One region of the Streptomyces sp. S063 genome, then DNA from elsewhere that is predicted to be linked to it. Evidence: riboswitches for the same ligand, from Rfam matches in the RefSeq annotation. Region 1 holds a riboswitch; each other region holds the start of a gene.
The links. A riboswitch is a leader RNA that binds a small molecule or an ion and turns the genes downstream of it on or off. The one in region 1 is predicted to bind cyclic di-AMP.
Positions count from the first base shown of each region.

Region 2: linked by a shared signal. The riboswitch ahead of CCZ36_RS32870 (transglycosylase SLT domain-containing protein) and the one ahead of CCZ36_RS21925 (C40 family peptidase) in region 1 are both predicted to bind cyclic di-AMP.
Region 3: linked by a shared signal. The riboswitch ahead of CCZ36_RS31315 (LysM peptidoglycan-binding domain-containing M23 family metallopeptidase) and the one ahead of CCZ36_RS21925 (C40 family peptidase) in region 1 are both predicted to bind cyclic di-AMP.
Region 4: linked by a shared signal. The riboswitch ahead of CCZ36_RS12570 (transglycosylase family protein) and the one ahead of CCZ36_RS21925 (C40 family peptidase) in region 1 are both predicted to bind cyclic di-AMP.

Region 1 is NZ_CP021707.1:4,697,273-4,701,427, forward strand. It holds gene CCZ36_RS21915 (C40 family peptidase) at 1-510, opposite strand, end outside; gene CCZ36_RS21920 (hypothetical protein) at 714-1,067, shown strand; gene CCZ36_RS21925 (C40 family peptidase) at 1,123-2,319, opposite strand; cyclic di-AMP (ydaO/yuaA leader) riboswitch at 2,318-2,484, opposite strand; gene pcrA (DNA helicase PcrA) at 2,742-4,155, shown strand, end outside.
Region 2 is NZ_CP021707.1:7,236,936-7,241,090, forward strand. It holds gene CCZ36_RS32865 (FAD-dependent oxidoreductase) at 1-1,168, opposite strand, end outside; cyclic di-AMP (ydaO/yuaA leader) riboswitch at 1,653-1,811, shown strand; gene CCZ36_RS32870 (transglycosylase SLT domain-containing protein) at 1,815-2,651, shown strand; partial or broken gene CCZ36_RS36155 (FAD-dependent monooxygenase) at 2,748-2,985, shown strand; partial or broken gene CCZ36_RS32880 (dihydrodipicolinate reductase) at 2,962-3,177, opposite strand; gene CCZ36_RS32885 (UbiA family prenyltransferase) at 3,423-4,155, opposite strand, start outside.
Region 3 is NZ_CP021707.1:6,897,691-6,901,845, reverse strand. It holds gene CCZ36_RS31325 (STM4011 family radical SAM protein) at 1-727, shown strand, start outside; gene CCZ36_RS31320 (SGNH/GDSL hydrolase family protein) at 739-1,578, opposite strand; gene CCZ36_RS31315 (LysM peptidoglycan-binding domain-containing M23 family metallopeptidase) at 1,743-2,702, opposite strand; cyclic di-AMP (ydaO/yuaA leader) riboswitch at 2,706-2,865, opposite strand; gene CCZ36_RS31310 (tyrosine-protein phosphatase) at 3,310-4,122, shown strand.
Region 4 is NZ_CP021707.1:2,791,973-2,796,127, reverse strand. It holds gene CCZ36_RS12580 (cytochrome P450 family protein) at 1-721, shown strand, start outside; gene CCZ36_RS12575 (transglycosylase family protein) at 898-1,923, shown strand; cyclic di-AMP (ydaO/yuaA leader) riboswitch at 2,211-2,389, shown strand; gene CCZ36_RS12570 (transglycosylase family protein) at 2,395-3,102, shown strand; gene eno (phosphopyruvate hydratase) at 3,426-4,155, shown strand, end outside.

The sequences.
Region 1 (4,155 bases):
GGCCTTGACCTGGGCGATCCGGGAGACCTGCCGCTTGATGTTCCGCAGCAGCCCGGTCTGCCGGTCGCCCGCCCGGTCGAGGTAGGAGGCGCGTTCCAGATAGGCGTCGGGGTCGGAGGAGAGCGCCAGTTGCAGAGCCGGGTCGAGGGTGCCGGAACGGTACTGCGCGGTGGCCAGCGAACCGAGCGCGTGCCGGGCGGTGTTGAGACGGCCGGTGCGGCGGGCGGCCTCGTCGGTCAGGGCGTCGACGGTGCGGGTGGCGGCGTCCGCCTTGGCCTTCGCCCCGTTGTACTTCTCGGTGGCGACCTCGGCGTCGTGGTACAGCCGGTCGACCTTCGCCTTGACCTGGGCCGCGGTGGGGGCCGGTTCGGCGGGGGCCGCGCCCGCCCCGGTGACGGAGCCGGCGGTGGCGGCCCCGGCGAGCGCCAAGGTGGCGGCGGTGCGGGCAGCAGGGCCGGTGAGGGGGCGCTGCTTGGGTTTTCGATGAGCTGACCTGCGGTGCGCTGCCACGGGGGCGGCATCCTTCCTCTCGGCTGCCCGCCGGGGGTGGCGGCGGGGTCCGGGATGGACGCTAATCCCGGCGCGGAGAAAAGGGTCGCCATGACAGCTATTGCCCTGATGTGACGTTTCGCCGGTCACGAATGATCGAAGCGATCGAGGAAGGCTTGCCTCACTGAAAGGTAAAACTTTGGCCATGGCTAGGCTCCGGAGCCATGGACGTACTCATCAATGTCTTCGTCGCCCTGCACATCATCGGCATCGCCTCCCTGCTGGGCGGCTTCCTGACGCAGATGAAGGCCATGGGGGCGGGGGCCGCCCGGTTCACCCCCGCGATGCTGCACGGCGCGCTGACCATGCTGGTCACCGGCGTGGCCCTGGTCGGCCTCAACCAGGCCGACGACCAGACCGTCAACAACGTCAAGATCGGCATCAAGCTGGCGCTGCTGGTCGTGATCCTCGCCCTGGTCTACGTCAAGCGCGACGAGGAGAAGGTCGACAAGGGCGCGTTCATCGCCGTCGGCGCCCTGACGACCGTCAACATCTTCATCGCGACGATCTGGACCTGAGGCCGGACCTGAAGCCTGGCGGTGGCGGCCGTTCACCGGCCGCCACCGCCCCGGGTCACGCCGGGCGCACGCTCCCGTAGATCGGCATGTAGTAGATCGACTCCTCGCGCACGTTCGCACCGGGCTTCGGGGCGTGGATCATCATCCCGTCGCCCTTGTAGATGCCGACATGGCTGATGTCGTCGTAGAAGAAGACCAGGTCCCCGGGCTGAAGGTCGGACGTGGCGACCCGCGTGCCGACCTCGACCTGGTCCCAGGTGGTCCGCGGCAGGGTCACGCCCGCCTCCCGCCAGGCCGCCTGTGTCAGCCCCGAGCAGTCGTAACTGGAGGGGCCCGACGCCCCCCACACGTACGGCTTCCCGATCTGGGCGCGGGCGAAGGCCAGCACCTTCTCCGCCTTGGCGGCGTAACTGCTGTCCGTACCGGAGCCGGACCCTGGACCCGTGTCCGTACCGCTGCCCGATCCGGATCCCGAACCGCCGCCGGATTCCTGCGCGGCCTCCTCGCGGGCCTTCTCCTCGGCCTCGGCCTTCTCCTTCGCCTCGGCGGCCTGGCGGGCGGCCAGCTTCGCCGCCTTCTCCTTCGCCTCGGCCTCCTTCTTGCGCTCCAGCTCCGCCAGCCGCGCCTTCTCCTCGGCGGTCAGCCGGGACAGCAGCCCGCGCGCCTCGGTCAGCTTGGCCTGGACGTCCTTCTTGCTGGAGGCGAGCGTGGCCTGCGTCTCGGTCAGGGTCTCCAGGCTCTTCACGGCCTCCGCGCGCTTCTTCGCCGCCGATGCCTGCTGCGTACGGAAGTCGCTCACGGCCTTCTGCTGCCGCTCCGTCGCCCGGTCCATCAGCCGGCTCTGGTCGAAGTACCCCTGCGGGTCGTCCGCGAAGAAGAAAGTCGCCGTGGGCGCGATGCCACCGCTGCGGTACTGGGCAGCCGCGTAGGAGCCCAGCGCCCGGCGCGCCTCGTTGATCCTCTCGGTCCGCTTCGCCACGTCCGCGAGCAGGCCGTCGACCTTCCTCTGCTGCGACGCGGAGGCGGCTTTGGCCCGGTTGTACTCCTGGGTCGCCGTGCCCGCCTGCCGGTACAGGGCGTCGACCTTCTTCTGGACGTCCTCGATGGCGGGCTTCGGCTCCGCGGGCGCGGCCGTGGCGCTCTGCGTGGAGAGCAACGTCACGGAGGCCAGCGCGGCCGTCGTCAGCCCGACGGCGGGGGTGGTGGTGCGCACCTTCGTGCGCGGCTTGCGATGCGATGCCAAGACCGGCATCTCCTTCCGTGGACCGCCTACCGGGTTAGCTGTCGGGTTCGGACGGAACGGAAGGCTGTCCTACGGTCCGCATGCGAGGGCACGGACCGATTCACCCCGGTTCTGCGTGTGGGTCCCCGGTTCCGAACTGCCAGGACGGCAGGCCGGATTCGGCAGAGGTGTCCGTCAGGCGCGGTTCGCCTCAGGGAGGTACGGATCACCTGACCGAGCACGCTAGCCAAAGCGCCCCACCGCTGGGAAGGACGATGAGCGATATGCCCGATACATTTTCGTGACCTTTCCGGATCGGGGGTCCCGCACCCCCTCCGACCGGGCGCTTTTTCACGGAACGCGTACGTCCGCTCTCCGTGCGTGGGGCTGAGGTCCCCGCTTCCCGGCTTCGGCGGAAGGTTGTCAGTCCGGCCGCCTAGACTCGGGAGGCGATGAGCAGCCTCTTTGACGACAACTTCCTGACCGGCCTCCAGCCCGCGGAGGACGGCCCCCCGCCGCCCCCCGAGGACCACGCGCCCGAAGCGGTGCCGGAGGGCCTCTTCGAGGGCGTCTACGACGCGCCCCCGCCGCCCCGGGACGGGTACTACCGGGACGGTCACCCGCGCCCGGCGATCGACTCCGCCGCGCTGCTCGACGGGCTCAACACCGAGCAGCGCGCCGCCGTCGTGCACGCCGGATCCCCGCTGCTCATCGTCGCCGGGGCCGGCTCCGGCAAGACCCGGGTGCTCACCCACCGCATCGCCCACCTGCTGGCCGAGCGCGGCACGCACCCCGGGCAGATCCTCGCGATCACCTTCACCAACAAGGCCGCGGGCGAGATGAAGGAGCGCGTCGAGCAGCTCGTCGGCCCGCGCGCCAACGCCATGTGGGTCATGACCTTCCACAGCGCGTGCGTCCGCATCCTGCGCCGCGAGTCGAAGAAGCTCGGCTTCACCTCGTCGTTCTCGATCTACGACGCCGCCGACTCCAAGCGCCTGATGGCCCTGGTCTGCCGCGATCTGGATCTCGATCCCAAGCGGTATCCGCCGAAGTCCTTCACCGCCAAGGTCTCCAACCTCAAGAACGAGCTCATCGACGAGGAGACCTTCGCCGGGCAGGCCGCCGACGGGTTCGAGAAGACCCTCGCCCAGGCGTACGCGCTCTACCAGGCCCGCCTGCGCGAGGCCAACGCCCTGGACTTCGACGACATCATCATGACGACGGTCCACCTTCTCCAGGCCTTCCCGGACGTCGCCGAGCACTACCGCCGCCGCTTCCGCCACGTCCTCGTCGACGAGTACCAGGACACCAACCACGCCCAGTACACGCTGGTCCGTGAGCTGGTCGGCCCGGCCGGCGAGAGCGACGCCCCCGCCGAGCTGTGCGTGGTCGGTGACGCGGACCAGTCGATCTACGCCTTCCGGGGCGCGACCATCCGCAACATCCTCCAGTTCGAGGAGGACTACCCCAGTGCCACGACGATCCTGCTGGAGCAGAACTACCGCTCCACGCAGACGATCCTCTCCGCGGCCAACGCCGTCATCGAGCGCAACGAGAGCCGCCGCCCCAAGAACCTCTGGACCAACGCCGGCTCCGGCGCCCGCATCACCGGCTATGTCGCCGACACCGAGCACGACGAGGCGCAGTTCGTCGCCGACGAGATCGACCGGCTCACCGACGCGGGCGACGCCAAGGCGGGCGACGTCGCCGTCTTCTACCGCACCAACGCCCAGTCCCGCGTCTTCGAAGAGATCTTCATCCGCGTCGGCCTGCCCTACAAGGTCGTCGGCGGGGTGCGCTTCTACGAGCGCAAGGAGGTCCGGGACGTCCTGGCCTACCTCCGGGTCCTCGCCAACCCCGAGGACA
Region 2 (4,155 bases), 2.5 Mb from region 1:
CGGCGGCACGGTCCTCCAGGACGCAGGCGACCGTCTCGTTGGCGTCGCCCTTGGTGTGCCCGATCAGGCCGATCGGACCGCGCTTGATCCAGCCGGTGACGTAGACCGAGGTCATGTGCTCGTTCCCGGCGATGACGCGGCCCGCCTCGTGCGGGACGGTGCCGGAGGTCACGTCGAACGGGAGCTTGGGCAGCTCCTCGGAGTAGTAGCCCACGGCGCGGTAGACGCTCTGCATGTCCCAGTCGGTGAACCGGCCGGTGCCCCGGACGTTGCCGGTGCCGTCCAGCTCGGTGCGCTCGGTGCGCAGCGCGGTGACCTTGCCGTCCTCGCCGAGGATCTCGACCGGGGACTCGAAGAAGTGCAGGAACAGCTTGTGCGGGCGGTCGCCGGTGTCGCGGATCGCCCAGTTCTCCAGAGTCTGCGCGACCATGTTGGCCTGCTTGTTCTCGCGGCGGGTCGCGATGGAGCCCTCGTCGTAGTCGATGTCCTCGGGATTGACGATGACCTCGATGTTGGGGGAGTGGTCCAGCTCCCGCAGCTCCATCGGGCTGAACTTGGCCTGCGCCGGGCCACGCCGCCCGAACACATGCACCTCCAGCGCCTTGTTCTCCTTGAGGCCCTGGTAGACGTTGTCCGGGATCTCGGTGGGCAGCAGCTCGTCGGCCGTCTTGGCCAGGACCCGGGCCACGTCCAGGGCCACGTTCCCGACGCCGAGCACGGCGACCTTCTCCGCGGTGAGCGGCCAGGTGCGCGGGACCTCGGGGTGCCCGTCGTACCAGGAGACGAACTCGGCCGCGCCGTAGGAGCCGTCCAGCTCGATGCCGGGGATGTCGAGCGCGCGGTCGGCCTCGGCGCCGGTGGAGAAGATCACCGCGTCGTAGAACGACCGCAGGTCGTCCAGGCCGATGTCGTGCGGGTAGCTGACGTTCCCGAAGAGCCGGATCTGGGGCTTGTCCAGCACCTGGTGCAGGGCCTTCACGATGCCCTTGATCCGCGGGTGGTCGGGGGCCACGCCGTAGCGGATGAGGCCGAAGGGCGCGGGCATGCGCTCGAAGAGGTCGATGGAGACCCCCGGGTCCTGGCAGACCTCGGATTTGAGCAGCGCGTCCGCAGCGTAGATACCGGCGGGGCCGGCTCCGACAATGGCGACGCGGACGGGGCGTGTCATGGCGTGGTGATCCTTCGGGGCGGGCGAACGCGGGCAGGTACAGCGTACGTCGGAGGTAAGGGTTGGCTTACTAGTCTCCACCCCACACCGTAAGCGATCGCCGCGCGGACCCTTCGACCGCCCCTGCCTAGAGTGCCCGATTGGCCCGTTTCGTTATTCCGATATGGTCGATTTGACCTCTATGGGTCTCCTGATCCGTAAAGGTCCTATCGGGGATTCTGGGAGCATTTGTTTGGTCCCGTTCTCGCCATCGCCGCGAGGGAGTGGTGAGCGTCACGTCCGAGAGTCCGGACGTCGAAGTGGACGCATCGGTTCCCTTCTGTGCGAAGAAAGTTGACGCCATGACGGCGTCACCCGATCCGGGAATTCCGCAATTCGATCATGTGCGGAAAAGGAGATCAGGAATGGGGGGCTTGTTCCGTCCGGCGTTTCTCGCCTACGGTCACCGTCAATCCGGATGGAACGCCGAATCCTGCCGCCGTCCGGGAATCCGAAACCCACTCACGTACGGCAGGAGCGGGGGACCCAGGTAAGTCGCCGATCCGTAACCGGAACGGCTTGGGGTGAAGTCGCACGACCGTGCGGCCAGACATCTCCCGTCTGAATCCGACAGCTCACCTCGCAGGCGCCGGAGAGGAAAACCCCCATGCCCGCAAAGGGTCAGCACCGCCGTCCCAAGTCCACCTCGCTCGGCCGCGGCCTCGCCGCCGTGACCACCGGTGGAGCCGTCCTCGCCCTCCCGGTGATCGGCGCCACCAGCGCCTTCGCCGCTCCCGCACCCGCCGTCGCCCCGCAGGCCGTGGCGCCCGCCGCGGCGGCCACGCCGGCGAATTCCGCCGCGAAGGCCGACCCTGCCAAGCATTCTGTGGTGGCCGGCGAAACCCTTTCCAAGATCGCCCGCGAGCATTCCGTCAGCGGCGGATGGAAGAAGTTGTACGAAGGTAACCGGAAGGTCATCGGATCGAATCCCGATCTCATTCACCCCGGTATCAAGCTGGTCATCGGAGCCGCGTCCGCCGCTTCGTCCAAGGACAAGGCGGCCAAGGCTTCCCCGTCCGCCGCGCGCGGTGCCGCGGCGGACCGCGCCGACCGGTCGGAGCGCCTCAACACCGCCCCCGTGGCCAAGGCGGCTCCGGCCGCCGAGAAGAAGGCCGTCACCTACACGAACGATCTCGACGGCTGGATCCGGGAATCGCTGGCGATCATGGCCGAGCGGGGCATCCCCGGCACCTATGAGGGCATCCACCGCAACATCCTGCGCGAGTCCTCCGGCAACCCGAACGCCATCAACAACTGGGACTCCAACGCGGTCAAGGGCACCCCGTCCAAGGGGCTGCTCCAGGTCATCGACCCGACGTTCCAGGCCTACCACGTGCCCGGCACCTCGACCGACAGCTACGACCCGGTCGCCAACATCACGGCCGCGTGCAACTACGCCGCGGACCGCTACGGCTCGATCGACAACGTCTTCGGCGCCTACTGATCCCCGCGCGCCCGAACAGCGCGAGGAGCCCCGGACCGCACGGTCCGGGGCTCCTTCGTCGTACCGGGGGTCGCCGGGAAATTACCCCCAAGTTTCATCACTGGAACAGGTTCTCTTCTGGGGGGTCGCCGCGATCGCCGGGCACGCCCCACGGGCATGGGCGGATGTCCGTGCGGCGGCGGCACCGGTCGGATCCGGGGCCCATGTACCGGTCCTGGTCGTCGGCACCGGATACGGCGGCTCCGTGGCCGCCCTCCGCCTCGCCGAGGCAGGCACGGACGTCCACATGGTCGAGAGGGGCATGGCCTGGGACACCCCCGGCACGGACGGCCAGGACGGCGGCGATGTCGTCGGTGGCCGCGACCCCGAGCGGGCGGCCGAGACCGCCGAGTTCGCCCGCGTCACGGCCGACCTTGGCGGGATCGTGTACGAGGACGGCGGCGAGTGTCATCGCCGGATGGGCCTCGACGGCGCGGATCGTGGCGCGGCCGACGTTGCCGGTACCCCAGACCACCGTGGGAATCATGCGCGGAGGGTAGCCCCGGGGCCTTGCACTTCCCGGAGCCGTGACACCACCGGATCGGCCGGGAGAAGAGGTGTTCCCGTACCGGCGGGGGGATCCGCCAGTACGGGAACATCTCAGGGGGTTCCGCGCTTCGCGCGGGTGAACCTGCGCCGAGACGGTGTACGACCCCTGCGGCCGCTTGCCGTCCTCGGCCGGGACCGGGGCCGAGGCCCCGGCCGCGAGGGGGCCGTCCGGCGCAGGTCCGTTCAGCCCGTCGCCACGCCCCCGACCAGCAGCAGCGCTACATCCGCCGCCGCCACGGCCACCGCTCCGGCCAGCGCCGCCTTGCGCCAACGGCGGCCGAGCGCCGGGCCCGCGAACGCCGCCGCTCCCGCCAGGACGAGCGCCGCCGCACCCGCGGCGTCCACCGGTCCGGGCGGCCCGAGCGCGAGCACTGCCGTCGCACCGAGGAGCGGAAGTGGCAGCAGGAGCCGGGTCCCCGTGTCGCCCAGCCGGTGCGGAAGGCCTCGGATCCTGGCCGCCCGGTCCACCGTGATGTCCGGGAGCGTGTCGGCCAGATGCGCCGCGAACCCGAGCAGGGCCCCGGCCGCCACCGTCCACCACCGGGGCGCCGGACCGCCGGGCAGCGAGAGGGCGACGGCGGCGGGCAGGGCTCCGAACCCGGCCACGTACGGCAGCCAGGACAGGGCGGTCGCCTTGAGGCGCAGGTTGTAGAGCCAGGCGGCCGCGACCGCGGCGAGGTGCACCGTACCGGCGAGAACCCCGCAGGCCAGCGAGAGCAGTACGCACACGGCGAGCGCGACCACCGCCGCCGCCCACACCGCGCCCGCCCCGACCGTGCCGTCGGACGCGGGCTTCCCTCGGCGGCCGGCCCGGGCGTCACGCCGCGCGTCGTACGCGTCGTTGCACCAGCCCACCGAGAGCTGCCCGGTCAGCACGGCCGCCGTGACCAGCGCGGAACGCGGACCACCGAGGCCG
Region 3 (4,155 bases), 2.2 Mb from region 1:
GGGCCTGGTGCGCTCCTGGTACCGGCGGGCGCTGACCGAGCTGTCCCGGCTGCCGCACATCGGCCGGGTCGCGATCCAGACGAACCTGAGCGGTCGGACCGAATGGCTGGCGGACGCCGATCCGGAGCGGATCGCGCTCTGGTGCACGTACCACCCGGGGCAGACCCCGTACGACCGTTTTCTGGGGAAATGCCGGGAGCTGTCGGCGAAGGGCATCCGCTACAGCGTGGGCGTGGTGGGGTTCGACGAGCATCTCGACGAGGCGCGGCGGCTGCGGGCGGAGTTGCCGGGCGAGGTCTATCTCTGGGTGAACGCCGCCGAGGGGCAGACGTACACGGACGAGGAGGCGGCGCGGTGGACGGAGCTGGATCCGCTCTTCCCCTACAGCCGTGATCCGCACCGCTCGGCGGGGCTGCCCTGCCGGACGGGCGAGTCGGTCATCTCGGTGGACGGGGACGGCACGGTGCGGCGCTGCCACTTCGTCGAGGCGGAGCTGGGCAATCTCTACGACGGCAGCTACCGCCGGGCGCTCGGCCCGCGGGCGTGCCCGCTCGCCGAGTGCGACTGCCACATCGGCTATGTGCATCTGGAGTCGCTGCCGCTGTACGACGTGTTCGCCGGCGGTGTGCTGGAGCGGATACCGGCGGCGTCCGGCACGGGCACGCCGCCGGGCGGGTTCGTCGTGCCGAACACTCCCCGGCGTGCGCTTCCCCTGCTGGAGCCCTGAGGGGGCAGGCCCTACAGCGGCAGCAGGTCCGGGCGCTTGGCCTCGACGTGGTCGCCGGAGGACTCGCCGCGCAGCCGTCGGCCGATCCAGGGCACCAGGTATTCGCGGGCCCACTGGATGTTGTCGCGCCGCTCGTCGAAGGGGCTGCGCTGGGCCTGCGGCGGCCAGGGCTGGTCGGGGTCGGCGGGCACGTCGTGGCCGAGGACCTGGGCGGCGCGGAGCGCGACGCGGGTGTGTCCCTCGGGCGACAGGTGCAGCCGGTCGGCGTCCCACGCACGGCGGTCCTGGACGGAGCGCAGCGACCACAGGTCCAGCACGGGGCACTGGTAGCGGTCGGCGATGGCCCGGAGATGGACGTTGTACGTGGCGATCTTGCCGCGCATGTGGCGCAGTACCGGGACGCCCCGGGTGTCGAAGCCGGTGGTGACCATGACCGTGCCGACGGCGTTGCTCAGCTCGGCGACGGCTCGCTCGAAGCGCTCGGCGAGATCGTCGGGGTCGGTGCCGGGTCGGATGATGTCGTTGCCGCCCGCGCAGAAGCTGACCAGGTCGGGGGCCAGTTCCTTGGCGCGCGGGACCTGTTCCTCGACGATCTGGTCGAGGAGACGTCCTCGTACGGCGAGATTGGCGTAGCGGAAGTCCCCGTGCGGGGAGTCCTCGTGCGGGGCGTCCTCGGAGCCGGCCCGGCCGGGGGCCGGCAACCGGTCGGCGAGGAGCACCGCGAAGCGGTCCGCCCAGCCGACGAAGGTCCCGTCGGGGCCGGGGTCGCCGACGCCCTCGGTGAAACTGTCGCCGATCGCCGCGTACGACCCGATGGTGTGCTGCTGGTTGTTTCTCGAATCGTCTGCCACAAGGACTTATCCTGCATCGTCCGATGTGACCTACGCGACCGTAATACGGGGTTGACGGGTGGTGAGATAGACCACCCGGTCAGTTTTCGGTAAACCCGGAATAAAGCGAGGGGCGGTGCGCCGCCGCGCACCGCCCCTCGCGGACACTTCTCGTCGCCGCTGGGTCAGAGGGAGACGCCGTGCTGACGCAGGTAGGCGATCGGGTCGACGTCCGAACCGTAGCTCGGGCCGGTGCGGACCTCGAAGTGCAGGTGCGGGCCGGTGGAGTTGCCGGTGGAGCCGGAGAGGCCGATCTGCTGGCCGCCGGTGACGGTCTGGCCGACCGAGACGTTCAGCGCGGACTGGTGGGCGTACTGGGAGTACATGCCGTCCTCGTGCTGGATGACGACCTCGTTGCCGTACGCGCCGCTGTTGCCGGCCGAGACCACGGTGCCCGGGCCGATGGCGAGGACGGGGGTGCCGGTGGCGGCCTGGAAGTCCGAGCCGGTGTGGTAGCCGCTGGACCAGCTGGCGCCGGAAGCGCGGTACTGGGTGGTGACGTTGGCGTTGGCCAGCGGGGCGGACCAGCCGGAGCCGGTGGCCTCGGCGGCGCCGGTACGCGCCGGGGCGCCGGAGCCCTCGGAGTCGTCGGCGGAGATGGTGTCGCCCTTCGGGGCTTCTTCCTTCGGCGCGGCCTTCGGGGCCGGTTCGGCCTTCTTCGGGGCGGCCTTGGGGGCGGCGGACTTCTCGGCCGGGGCGGAGCCCTTGGCGCCGAGGGTCAGCTTCATGCCCGGGTGAATCAGGCTGGGGTTGTCGCCGACTGTGGAGCGGTTGTCCTGGTAGAGCTTCTCCCACCCGCCCTTGAGCCGGTGCTCGGCGGCGATCTTCGACAGGTAGTCGCCGGAGACCACGGAGTACGTCTTCGGGGCGGCCTTCGACGCGGCGGGGGCGGCGGCCGGAGCGGTGTGCGCGGCGGCGACCGAGGCGGCGGCCGGCTTGGCGGCCGGGGCGGTCTGGTCCGCGGCGTTCACGGCGGTGGCGCCGATGAGCGGGAGGGCGAGTGCGGCGCCGCCGGTCCCGGCGGCGAGGACGCCGCGGGAGATCGGGCCGGACTTCGGACGACGGTGCTTACCCTTTGCGGGCATGGGGAAGTTCCTCTCCGGCGCCTGCGAGGTGAGCTGTCGGGTTCGGGCTGGAGATGCCCGGTCGCGTCGCGGCGACTTCACCCTAGCCGGTCCGGATCACTCCGGCTCGGCGGCTTACCTGGTTCCCCCGCTCCTGCCACACGTGAGTGGGTGGGTGCGAATTCCGGGCGGCGGCAGGATTAGGCGATCCGTCCGGATTGACGGTGACCGTAAACCGGTCAGGACGGGCGGAACAAGCCATCGGTTGCCCGGCGGAATCATCGATTCGATATCGCTCCGGATTTCCCGTCACACTCCGTGGATGGCGGATCTTGAATTTCCTTACGGGCAACGGGAATGCTCGACGGCGCTCTCACCACGGACCGTCACGGATATGATCCCGCTCACCTCCGAAATCCCATCTCCCCCATTAGCGGGGCATGTTCTGCGAAATGCACCAATACGGACATGCCGCGAGCGGCACCGCCTGACACCCGGTCAGCCGGGCCGCCCGGCACCCGCCCCCGGGGAGGCGACCATGATGATTTTCCGTCGAATCGATGTCGTATCGTCACGGGAGCGCCCTCGCCGGAGAGCCGCGCCGACGCCCGAGAACCGAGGAGTCCCCGTGACGCAGCAGGTGCCGCAGATCCCGCCGACAGAGGTCGTGCTGACCGGAGTCCGCAACTTCCGCGATGTGGGCGGGCTCCCCACCGCGGACGGGCGGCGCACCGCCTTCGGCCGGCTCTACCGCAGCGGCCATCTGGCACACGCCACCGCCGAGGACGCGGCCTTCCTCGGCGGGCTGGGACTGCACACGATCTTCGACTTCCGGCACTCCGCCGATCACCGGCTCGACGGGTACGACATCGAGCTGGCCGGTGTCCGCAATGTCAGCATTCCGCTCTCGGACCCGGCCGATGGCGCGGAGTTCTGGCGGCTGGTGGGCAGCGGGAACATCGAGCAGCTGCGCTCGGTCCTCTCCGGCAGCAAAGGCGTCGACCGCATGATCCGGATGTACCGCGCGACGATCGAGGACCGCACAGCCGAGCACAGCCGGGTCCTGCACGCCCTGGCCGAGGACAGCGTCCCGGCGCTGATGCACTGCGCGGCGGGCAAGGACCGGGCCGGCCTCTCGATCGCGGTCGCCCTGCTCGCGGTCGGCGTCGTGCCGGAGGCGATCGAGGAGGACTACCTCAAGTCCAACGATCTCCACCGCCGGTACAAGGTGAAGCGCTCCGACCCGTCCGGCGCCGGCATGTCGCCCGAGGTGCTGGAGCTGCTGGACCCGCTGTTCGGGGCGCGGCCCGCCTATCTCGCGGCGGCCTTCGCGGCCATCGAGGAGAACTGGGGGACGACGGACCGCTATCTGTCCGAGGGGCTGAAGCTCTCCCCCGCGACGCGGGAGCGGCTGAGCGAGCGGCTGCTCGACGAAGGCTGACCTCTCCCCCGTGACGGCGGCCCGCGCCGGAAC
Region 4 (4,155 bases), 1.9 Mb from region 1:
CGGGGTCGCCCGGTCGGTGAAGAAGATGCGCGGCTATCTCGCCGAACTCATCCACCGGAAGAGGGAGAATCCCGGCGACGACCTGATCTCCGGGCTGATCCGGGCCAGCGACCACGGCGAGCACCTCACCGAGAACGAGGCGGCCGCGATGGCGTTCATCCTTCTCTTCGCCGGGTTCGAGACGACCGTCAACCTGATCGGGAACGGGACGTACGCCCTGCTGCGCCACCCCGAGCAGCGGGCCGCGCTCCAGGCTTCCCTGGAGGCCGGCGAGAGCGCGCTGCCGGCGACCGGGCTGGAGGAGCTGCTCCGGTTCGACGGGCCGGTCGAGATGGCGACCTGGCGGTACGCCACCGAGCCGCTGACCCTGGGCGGCGAGGAGATCGCCGCCGGGGATCCCGTACTCGTGGTGCTCGCGGCGGCCGACCGCGACCCTGAGCGGTTCACGGATCCGGACACGCTGGACCTTGCACGGCGTGACAATCAGCACCTCGGCTACGGGCACGGCATTCACTACTGCCTGGGGGCGCCGCTGGCTCGGCTCGAAGGACAGACCGCGCTGGCGACCCTCCTGAGACGCCTTCCTGACCTGCGACTTGCGGCAGAACCTGCCGATTTGCGCTGGCGTGGCGGGCTCATCATGCGCGGACTGCGCACCCTTCCGGTCGAGTTCGAGCCGGGCAACCGGTCCGAAAAAAGTGACGCTCTGTCAACTCTGTGACTTTCACGTGATCTGCGCTGCATCGACTTGTGACACACGTTCGAGTCCCGCTAGGTTCACGGTTCGACGCGTCGGTCGCACGTTGCTCACGCGTCACTTGTGCGCCGCCGCAGGCACGGAATCCCGCTGCTCGGCGCTCAGGTCACTCGCTTGTCAGTCGCACGGAAGGCATACCCATGGGCTCCGCGAACGGCAGACACCGCCGCCCTCGCCAGGCACCCGCCATCGTCGTCGCCGCAGGGGTGACGGGATCGGCCATCGCCATCCCGCTGCTCGGGGCGAGCGGCGCGACCGCCGCCGAGGCCACCACCTGGGACCGGGTCGCGGAGTGCGAGAGCGGCGGAATGTGGAGCGCCGACCTCGGCAACGGCTACTACGGCGGGCTCCAGCTCTCGCAGGAGACCTGGTCGGCGTACGGCGGTACGGAGTTCGCGCCCCGTGCCGACCTCGCCAGCCGCTCCCAGCAGATCTCCGTCGCCGAGAAGGTCCTGGACGACCAGGGGCCCAAGGCGTGGCCGAGCTGTGCGGTGATCTCGGGTCTCGCGGTGGACGGCAGCCTCCCGGGCGTCGACCCGGGCACCTCGCCGGCCCCCGACCCGACGACCGCCCCGACGGACGAAGCGGATGCACCCGACGAAGCGGATGAATCCGGCAAGTCCGATGAATCTGATGAGTCCGGCAAGGGCGACAAGAGCAGCAAGGGCGACTCTGCGGACAAGGGGGGCAGTGGTGACGCGGAAAAGAGTGGTGAAGCCCCCGACTCGTCGGTGACGCCCACCGCTCCGCCGTCCTCCGGCGCCCCCGACGCCACGGACCCCTCCACCGCTCCCGACGCCTCGAAAGGCAAGGGCGGCAAGCACCGCGGCACCCCTGCGCCCGAGGGGGCCGAGTCGGGCCGGGAGGACGGCCCGCGCGGATCCGGCCGGCACGCCTCGCGCGGCGACGGTGACGCCCGGGACGGCGGTGCGGCGACCGCCGGCGCGTACACCGTGCAGCCCGGCGACAACCTCTGGGCGATCGCCAACGCCCAGGAGCTCCCCGGTGGCTGGACCGGCCTGTACGAGACCAACAAGGGCCTCCTGGGCTCCGACCCGGACCTGATCCTGCCCGGCCAGAACCTGGATCTGGGGCTCGACCGGGGCTCGGATCAGGGTGTCGGCCAGGATGTCGAGGAGCCCGCCGAGGCGCCTGCCGCCAACTGATCCAATTCGGGAAAAAGCCCCGAAAACAGAGGCAGTTAAGAGGCCTATGTCCACTTTGCGTAAGTGAGACATGGGTCTCTTTGCTTCAACTCGCACGCCCCTTCCGGCTCATTCGCACACATCGCCCCCGACCTGCGGAAACGGCCTGCCGGTTGCCGCGAGTTCGGGGCGATTGCCCCCTATGTCCATCTTTGAATGTCGGGGTTGCCTGTGTTTACGGTCTAACTGCTCGCACCGCGGGCCCCGTCGACCGTCACGCCGAATCCTGCCGTCGGTCGAAGGGAACAGACGCGTAAGCGCCGTAGGCAGGAGCGGGGGACCCAGGTAAGCCGCCGGGTCCGCACGGCCCCCTCCGCGGGGGCGTACGGGACCGGCTAGGGGTGAAGCCGTGCGCAAGGACGCACGGCCGGGCAACTCATCAGCCCGAACCCGACAGCTCACCTCGTAGGCGTCGGTGAGGAGATTCGTTCCATGCTGCTGAACAGCAAGGGCAAGCACCGCCGCCCGTCCAAGGCCGCCCGTATCGCCACCCTCGCCGGTGTCGCCGGTGCCGCCGTCGCCGTCCCGCTGATGGGCGCGACCAACGCTTCCGCCGCCTCCGTCGAGACCTGGGACGCCGTCGCCCAGTGCGAGTCCGGCGGCAACTGGTCCATCAACACCGGCAACGGCTACTACGGCGGACTGCAGTTCTCGCAGTCCAGCTGGGCCGCCGCCGGCGGTACGCAGTACGCCGCGCGCGCCGACCTGGCCTCCAAGGACCAGCAGATCGCCACCGCCGAGAAGCTTCTCGACATGCAGGGCCCGGGCGCCTGGGCCTGCGCCGGCGCCGGCGGCCTCACCAACGACGGTGTGGACCCGGGCGTGAACCCCGGCGGCTCCGGCCGGTCCGAGAGCAAGCCCGAGCAGGCGCAGCCCCAGCGCCAGGCCGAGCAGCCCACCACGCGCAGCGAGCAGCGCGAGGCCCCCAAGGCCGAGAGCAAGAAGACCGTCACCACCCCGACCGGCGAGAAGGTCGAGAAGGGCGACGGCGAGTACAAGGTCAAGGCCGGCGACACCCTGAGCAAGATCGCTCAGAAGGAAGGCGTCAAGGGCGGCTGGAGCAAGCTCTTCAAGCTCAACGACGACATCGTCAAGGACGCGGACCTGATCTTCCCGGGGCAGCAGCTCCACCTGAAGTAATCGCCGTCTCTCCTCCCCGGAGGAGCGGTGTCCGGCGGCACTTCTCCTCGCACGGCTTCCCGGCCCGGCGCGCTCTTCCCCCCAGCGCGCCGGGCCGGGTTCTTCGTGGACGGCGGGAGCCCGGGGGCCCGCATGCGTTCACCTCTTGTTGTTACCCCTCAGTAGATATCTAGAGTTCTGTCCCGCTATGCAGGCCCTCGGGTCCTTTTTCGTCCCAGGAGGCGGGCGGTCGGCCGACGGACGCGGCCGGGCCGGATAGGCTCGGGTCGCAAGGCCACAGTGACCCTGCACAACCAGTGTCAGATCCCAGAAGGAGATGCCTCGTGCCGTCCATCGACGTCGTCGTAGCCAGGGAAATCCTCGACTCCCGGGGGAACCCCACGGTCGAGGTCGAGGTCGGCCTCGACGACGGCAGCACGGGTCGTGCTGCCGTTCCGTCCGGCGCCTCCACCGGTGCGTTCGAGGCCATCGAGCTTCGCGACGGTGACCCCAACCGCTACCAGGGCAAGGGCGTCGAGAAGGCCGTCCTCGCCGTCATCGAGCAGATCGGCCCGGAGCTCGTCGGGTACGACGCCACCGAGCAGCGCCTCATCGACCAGGCGATGTTCGACCTGGACGCCACCGAGAACAAGGCCTCGCTCGGCGCGAACGCCATCCTCGGCGTCTCGCTGGCCGTCGCGCACGCCGCCTCCGAGGCGTCCGACCTGCCGCTCTTCCGCTACCTGGGCGGCCCGAACGCGCACCTGCTGCCCGTTCCGATGATGAACATCCTGAACGGCGGCTCGCACGCCGACTCCAACGTGGACATCCAGGAGTTCATGATCGCGCCGATCGGCGCGGAGTCCTTCTCCGAGGCCCTGCGCTGGGGCGCGGAGATCTACCACACGCTGAAGAAGGTCCTCAAGACCAAGGGCCTGTCCACCGGACTCGGCGACGAGGGCGGCTTCGCCCCGAACCTGGAGTCCAACCGCGCCGCCCTGGACCTCATCGTCGAGGCCATCAAGGAGGCCGGTTATGTCCCGGGCCGCGACATCGCGCTCGCGCTCGACGTCG